Regions from separate parts of the Isoptericola sp. NPDC056134 genome, predicted to be linked through region 1. Evidence: riboswitches for the same ligand, from Rfam matches in the RefSeq annotation. Region 1 holds a riboswitch; each other region holds the start of a gene.
What was found. A riboswitch is a leader RNA that binds a small molecule or an ion and turns the genes downstream of it on or off. The one in region 1 is predicted to bind thiamine pyrophosphate.

Region 2: another riboswitch for thiamine pyrophosphate. It lies ahead of ACFCZN_RS15710 (thiamine ABC transporter substrate binding subunit); the one in region 1 lies ahead of ACFCZN_RS16075 (ECF transporter S component).
Region 3: another riboswitch for thiamine pyrophosphate. It lies ahead of ACFCZN_RS06425 (bifunctional hydroxymethylpyrimidine kinase/phosphomethylpyrimidine kinase); the one in region 1 lies ahead of ACFCZN_RS16075 (ECF transporter S component).

Annotation. Positions count from the first base shown of each region.
Region 1 is NZ_JBHJVM010000018.1:1,326-3,572, reverse strand. It holds gene ACFCZN_RS16080 (ATP-binding cassette domain-containing protein) at 1-758, opposite strand, end outside; gene ACFCZN_RS16075 (ECF transporter S component) at 733-1,371, opposite strand; TPP riboswitch at 1,365-1,476, opposite strand; tRNA gene ACFCZN_RS16070 (tRNA-Ala) at 1,620-1,692, opposite strand; gene ACFCZN_RS16065 (histidine phosphatase family protein) at 1,783-2,247, opposite strand, start outside.
Region 2 is NZ_JBHJVM010000017.1:3,685-5,931, reverse strand. It holds gene ACFCZN_RS15715 (ABC transporter permease) at 1-358, opposite strand, end outside; gene ACFCZN_RS15710 (thiamine ABC transporter substrate binding subunit) at 334-1,407, opposite strand; TPP riboswitch at 1,479-1,583, opposite strand; gene ACFCZN_RS15705 (DUF4235 domain-containing protein) at 1,743-2,009, shown strand; gene ACFCZN_RS15700 (PAS domain-containing protein) at 2,041-2,247, opposite strand, start outside.
Region 3 is NZ_JBHJVM010000004.1:268,736-270,982, reverse strand. It holds gene ACFCZN_RS06425 (bifunctional hydroxymethylpyrimidine kinase/phosphomethylpyrimidine kinase) at 1-886, opposite strand, end outside; TPP riboswitch at 877-1,007, opposite strand; gene ACFCZN_RS06420 (hypothetical protein) at 1,142-1,795, shown strand; gene ACFCZN_RS06415 (YcnI family protein) at 1,885-2,247, shown strand, end outside.

The sequences.
Region 1 (2,247 bases):
CCGGGCAGCCAGACGCCGGCGCGCGTCAGGTCAGCGCGCCGGCCGGCCGCGCCGTCGCTCAGCGCGGCGGGCGCGACGTCGTGCGTGACCCGACCCGCCGGCCCGAGCACCACGACGCGGTCCAGGTGCTCGAGCCACGGCCCGACGTGGTGGTCGACCACCACGAGGGATGTGCCCGTGCCCTCCAGCGCGCCGACGACGGCGGCGCGGACCTCGGCCGCGGCGGCGGGGTCGAGCATCGCGGTCGGCTCGTCCAGGAGCAGCAGGCCCGGGGCGCTCGCCAGCGCCCCTGCGAGCGCGAGCCGCTGCAGCTCGCCGCCCGAGAGGGCCGACGTCGGCCTGTCGGGCGGGTACCGCAGCCCGACCCGGTCGAGAGCCTTCCGGGCCCGACGCCAGATCTCGTCCCGCGGCAGGCCGGAGTTCTCGGGGCCGAAGGCGGCGTCCCGGCCGATCCGGGCCGCGACGACCGCGGAGCCCGGGTCCTGCGGCACGAGCCCCACCCCGCCGTCCACGTGGACGGTGCCGGACAGGTCGCCGGGCAGCGGGTCCCCCAGGACCCCCGCGAGGGCGTGCAGCACGGTCGACTTGCCCGCCCCGCTCGGCCCGACCAGGCCGATGCGCTCCCCCGCGCCGACGGTGAGGTCGAGGCCCTCGATCGTCGGGACCCGGCGCCCGGTGGGCCGCCAGCTCAGCCCCCGCACGCGCGCCCGGACGTCGTCGCGCGCCACGCCGTCAGGCCCGGGCGCGATCGGCGGCACGACCGACGCCGCGGTCGGCGAGGTCGCGCCCCGGCCCGAACGCGTCGAGCACGCCGGCCCGCGCGAGGGCGCGCACGAGCGCCGCGCCTCCCAGGCCCGCGAGCAGCGCGCCGGACAGCGCGAACAGGCCCAGGTACGCCAGCCGGAAGCCCCACGCCCAGTCCGGGTAGTAGGCGAACCACTCGTAGACGGCGCCGCACGCGCCCGCCGCCGCACCCGCCAGGGCCGCGACGGCGGTGCCGAACCGGCGATAGAGGAACAGGGCGAGCACGAGCTCGGCGCCGAACCCCTGGACGACGCCGGAGACGATCGCCGAGAAGCCCCAGCCGGCGCCGAGCAGCGCCTCGACGCTCGCGGCGACGACCTCGGTGAGCAGCGCCGCGCCCGGGCGGCGGACGATGAGGCCGCCCAGCACGCCGCCGAGCAGCCAGCCGCCCCCGAGCAGCCCGGTGGCCGGCGGGAAGGCGACCGCCAGCCCGGCGGAGAGCAGGTGGTAGAGCTGGGTCCAGCCCCAGAAGACGACACCGACGGCCACGCCGAGCATGGCCACGGTGACGAGGTCGACGGTACGGTACCGCGGGGACGCGCTGCGCAGAGAGATGGGCGCGGACATTCCAGGTAACTCCCTTCGCCGGTGCTAACCGGAGCAGGTTCCAAGGGTCTGCGGCTGTGCCCGCACTCTCAGCGCCCCTTCGACGGCGCTCCCCTGTCATGGGTGTCTTCAGATGTGACGGCCGACGACGCGGCCGCAGGTCCGACCCTAGGCGACGTCGGCGTCCGCGCAAGACCGTCCCGCACCGTGAAACCCCTGGTCACGCAAGAAGGCCCGGAACCATGAGGTTCCGGGCCTTCTTGTCGGGGTGGAGCTGAGGGGACTCGAACCCCTGACCCCCTGCATGCCATGCAGGTGCGCTACCAGCTGCGCCACAGCCCCGAGAACCGACTCTCGCGACCGCGGACGGCCAGGCGATTCGTCTGATTCGGTGTGTTCCTCCGGGCTTGCGCCCCTCGGAACGTCGATATCTTAGGCAGACTTCGGGCCAGGTTCCAAATTCCAGTCCGGTCCCGCCTGCCAGCGGTCCAGGGGGTACCCCGCGCCCACGTTGTGCGCCACGAGGCGCCATGCCGGCACGGCGCCCTCCCCGGCACGGTGCAGGTGCGACCAGTGCACGTTGTGCATGCCCGCCAGTCCGCGCCAGGTGGCCGGGTCGAGCCCGAGCAGCGCCGTCACCGCCAGCGAGATGGCGGCCCCGTGCGACACGAGGACGAGCGTCGCGTCGTCAGCCAGGTCCGCGGCGTGCTCGGCCACGGCCTCGGCCATGCGCTGCGCGACCGCCGCCTTCGTCTCGGCCCCCGCCCCCACGGGCTCGGCACCGAGGCGCCAGGCTGCGTACTCCTCGGGCCAGCGCTCCTGCAGCTCGGCGCCCGTGAGGCCCTCCCAGGCGCCGAAGCCGCGCTCGCGCAGGCGCTCGTCCGTCACCAGGGGCTC
Region 2 (2,247 bases), on a different contig from region 1:
GCAGGCCGAGCAGCACCGACAGCGCCGTGCCCGTGATCGCCTGGGCGAGCGTCTGCCCGACGATCCGCCACGTGCGCTCCTGGGACAGCACCTCTGCGAAGCCGGACAGGTCGAGCTCCCGCCCCGCCGCGGTCTCGGTGAAGAACCCCTGCAGGACGAGCGACACCACCGGCCACGCGAAGAAGACCGCGAGGAAGCCCAGCGGGAGCGCGACGGCCGCGCCCCAGCCGAGCCACGCGCCCCATCGGTCTGCACCCCGCCGGGCGGCGCGCCACCGCGCCGCCCGGGCTGCCGGGCGGGCGGTGGCGCGCGGGACGCGGGGCACGGGGCGCGTCAGCCGACGACCGTCGCCGTCCACTGCTCGATCCACTCGTCGCGGTGCGCGGCGACGTCGGCGGGCGCCACGTCGAACGGCTCGTCGGCCAGGGGCGCGAACTGCTGCCAGTCGGCGGGCAGCTCCACGCCCGGGTCCGCGGGGTACATGTACATCTGGCCGGGCACGTCGGCCTGGAACTCGGCGCTCGTCAGGAAGTCCACCAGCTTCTCGGCGCCCTCGGGGTTCTCGGCGCCCGCCAGCACGCCCGCGTACTCGACCTGCCGGAAGCAGGTGTCGAGCATCGCGCTCGTGGCGGAGGTCTTCCCGTCGTCGCTCACGGTGAACGCAGGCGACGTCGCGTACGACAGCGCGATCGGGCGCTGCCCGCCCTCGCCGGCGCCGGAGAAGTCCACGTAGTACGCGTCCTCCCAGCTCTCGGCCACCTTGAGGCCGTTGTCGCGTAGGTCGGCCCAGTAGGCCTCCCAGCCGTCCGCGCCGAACGCGCCGATCGTCGCGAGCAGGAACGCGAGGCCGGGGGACGACGTCGCCGGATTGGTCACGACGGTGAGGTCCGCGTACTCCGGCTTCGCGAGGTCCTCGAGCGTCGTCGGGGGCGTGACGCCGTGCTTCTCGAACCAGCCGTCGTCAAGGTTCATGCACACGTCGCCCACGTCGACCGGCGTCAGCGTGCCCGCCAGGTCGTCGGGCGCGTAGGCCGCGACCTCCGGGGCGAGGTCGGCCGGCTGGTACTCCTCGAGGACCCCGGCGTCGACGGCCCGCGACGCGTACGTGTTGTCCACGCCGAAGACGACGTCGCCCAGCGGCGCGTCCTTGGTGAGCACGAGCTGGTTCACCAGCGTGCCCGCGTCGCCCGGGGCCACCTGCTCGACGGTGAGACCGGACTCCTTCTCGAACGCGGCAAGGACGTCGTCGGAGACGGCGAACGAGTCGTGGGTGACGAGCGTGACCGTGCTCGACGCCGCGCCGCTCGCGTCGTCCGTGGGCGTCCCGCCGCACGCCGCCAGCAGCGGCAGCAGGGCGACGACGCCCGCGGTGGCGGCCGTGGTCCGGGCGGTGGTCGTGAGCTTCATGCTGTCCTCCTCAAGGTGCGAGAAGGGGGTCCTGCGGGCACCCGGCACCGTCGTGGTGCGGCCGTCCGCAGGGAACGAGATTCCCGACTTCCTCCACCGGTGCTAACCGGGTCAGGTTCGAGGGTCTGCGGCGGTCCGCACTCTCAGCGCCGGTGGGCGCTCCCCTGTCGTATCACCACGAGCCTACCCGCCGACGCCGCGCTACCGTGGTGCAGTCCTCGGCCTCGGGGTGTGACGTGCCTGACGTGCCGTGACGCCGCCCGGCGGCCGCGGACGCACGCGAGACGACGCGCGGTCGTGCCGAGGCCGCGCCGGGACCTACCGAGGGAGAGCACGTGACGGACACCGAGCAGCCGCTGGGCGTGAAGGTCGGCACGGTGGTGCTGACGATCGCCGCCGGATGGGTCGCGCAGAAGCTGATCGGGGTGGTCTGGGAGAAGACGACGGGCAGCGTGGCGCCCACCAACGTGGACGACGACGAGATCTCGATCATCCAGGCCGTCACCTTCGCGGCGGTCTCGGGCGGGGTCGCGGTGCTCGCGAAGCGCCTCGCCCGCAAGGGCGCCGTGCGCGCGGCGGCCCGGTTCGTCCCCGGCCGCTGATCCCCCGCTCCTGACGGGCCCGCCCTGCGGGTCAGTGGCTCGCGCGCGGACGCCGGCGGGCGAGCTGCGCGTCGTGCCCGTGCGGCCGGTCCACCGGCCGCACGGTGGCGAGCGCCTGGCTGAGCCGGTCCGCCGCGTCCTGGGCCGGCGGGGCGGACCGCACCACCTCCGCCGCCGTGAGCGCGGCGTCGCGGTCCCCGACGGGCCGCGCGAGCCCTTTCATCACCTGTTCGCCCGC
Region 3 (2,247 bases), on a different contig from region 1:
CCGCGGTCAGCCAGGCCTTCGTGCCGCGCAGCGCCTCCGCCCAGTCGCCCGTGCGCGCGTACCGGGCGGCCAGCCCGCTGGACAGCGAGCAGCCGGTGCCGTGGGTGGAGGTGCTGGTCAGGCGCGGGCCGGGGAGCTCCACGAGCACGCCCTGCGGGCCGACGAGGGCGTCCGGGGCGCCCTCCTCCCTCGCGTCCGGACGCGCGAGCAGGTGGCCGCCCTTCGCCACCACCAGGACCCCGTGCCGGGCGGCCAGCCGTCGCGCCTGCTCGAGGGCGGCGGGCCAGTCCGCGGCGGGGGGCTCCTGCGCGAGGACCGCGAGCTCGGGCAGGTTCGGCGTCACGACGTCCACCCGGCCGAGCAGGTCCCGCACGGCGTCCTCGGCCGCCGGGTCGAGCAGCCGGTCCCCGCTGGTCGCCACCATGACCGGGTCCAGGACGACGGCGGGGCGCGCGGTCGTGCCCGACCGGTCGGACGTGGCGTGCGACAGCGCGTCGAGCCACGCGGCCACCGCCCGGGCCACCGGGGCCGAGGCGAGCATCCCGATCTTCACGGCGTCGACGGTCACGTCGTCGGTGACGGCGTCGAGCTGCGCGGCGAGGAACGCGGCGGGCGGCAGGTGCACGTCGCGCACGCCGCGGGTGTTCTGCACGGTCAGAGCCGTGACGGCGGCCATCCCGTAGCCGCCCGCGGCCGCGATCGACTTGAGGTCGGCCTGGACGCCCGCGCCCCCGGACGGGTCGGACCCGGCGACCGCCAGGACGCGGGGCCGGCTGCCCGTCCGGAGCGCCCTCGTCGGCGACGAGACGGGAGCGGGGGCGGCGTGAGCAGGGGTGGTGCTGCCGGCGCGGCCGGCGGAGCTGTCTTCAGGTGCGCGCGCACTCATGTCGACATCCCTTCGCTAGTACGAGCTAGATCAGGTTCGACGGGTGTGTTCTCAGCGCCCGCCGGCCGGCCGTGACGAAGTCGCGGCGATGACCGGTCGGGACGCACCCCGTGTCGTGGCGCCCACCGTAGCCCAGGTCGGCACCGGCGGGTCCGGCGTCCCGCGCGGGTGCGTCGTTCCTGGCTCCGCCGTCGTCCGGGCGGCCGCCCGGGGCGAGACTGCAGGTCCCGGCCGACGCCGCGGTAGGGTGCGGGGGTGCCCGTGGTCGTCCGTCGTGTGCGCGAGCTCCTCGTCGCCGGCACGACGCTCAGCATCGCGGCCGCCGCCCACCTGCTGGCCGGCGGCGCGCTCCCCGGGGCACCCCTCGCCTGGCTCGTCGTCGCGGCGCTCACGGCGCCGCTCGCGGTGTGGACCGCGCGCCGCAGGCTGACCCTCCGGCGCCTCCTGCCGGCGATGGTCGCGCTGCAGCTCGTCCAGCACACGACGTTGTCCGTGCTCGGCGCGGCGGGCACGGGCGCTCCCTCGGCACCGCTCCCGACCCCGGGCACCACCCTGGACGGGCACGCGCTCCACGCCATGGGCCCGGGCTCCCTCGCGCCCGCGACGGGCGGCGGGCTGCTGCATCACGCGGGCGACGCCGGGACGACGTCCTGGATGCTCGCCGCGCACGCCGCCGCGGTGCTGCTCACCGCCCTGCTGCTCGCGGCGGGCGACCGGGCGGCCCTCACCGTCGTCGGGCACCTGCGGCACGTCGCGCTCCTCGTGCAGGAGCCGCCGGCGCTGCCGGTGGTCCGCGAGCCCGCCGTCGTCGTCGGGCGCACCTGGCGCCCCCACCCGGCCCGCGTCCGCCGGCGCACGCCCCCACGAGGACCCCCGCTGCTCCCGGGCGCCCTCGCGCGCGCCGCCTGACCCTGCCCTGGTCCGTCGTCGGACGGGGGCGGGTCCCTCGCCGTCCCACGACCGCCTGACACACCTGACAGCCAGGAGCAGAAGAACCCATGTCCAGGACCACCCCTGTCATCACCCGTGCCCTCCGCCCGCGCCGCCTCGTCGGCGCGGCCGCGCTCGCCCTCCCCGCCCTCGTGCTCGGCGCGACCGCCGCGTCCGCGCACGTGACCGTGACCCCCGACGCGGCCGAGGCCGGGTCGTACGCCACCCTCACCTTCAAGGTCCCGAACGAGTCCGCCGAGGCGTCGACCACCGCGGTGCAGGTCGACCTGCCCACCGACACCCCCTTCACCAGCGTGTCCGTCGAGCCCGTGCCGGGCTGGACCGCGAAGGTCACCCAGGCGCCCCTGCCCGAGCCCGTCGAGGTGCACGGCACCACCGTCACCGAGGCGCCGGCGAGCATCGAGTGGACC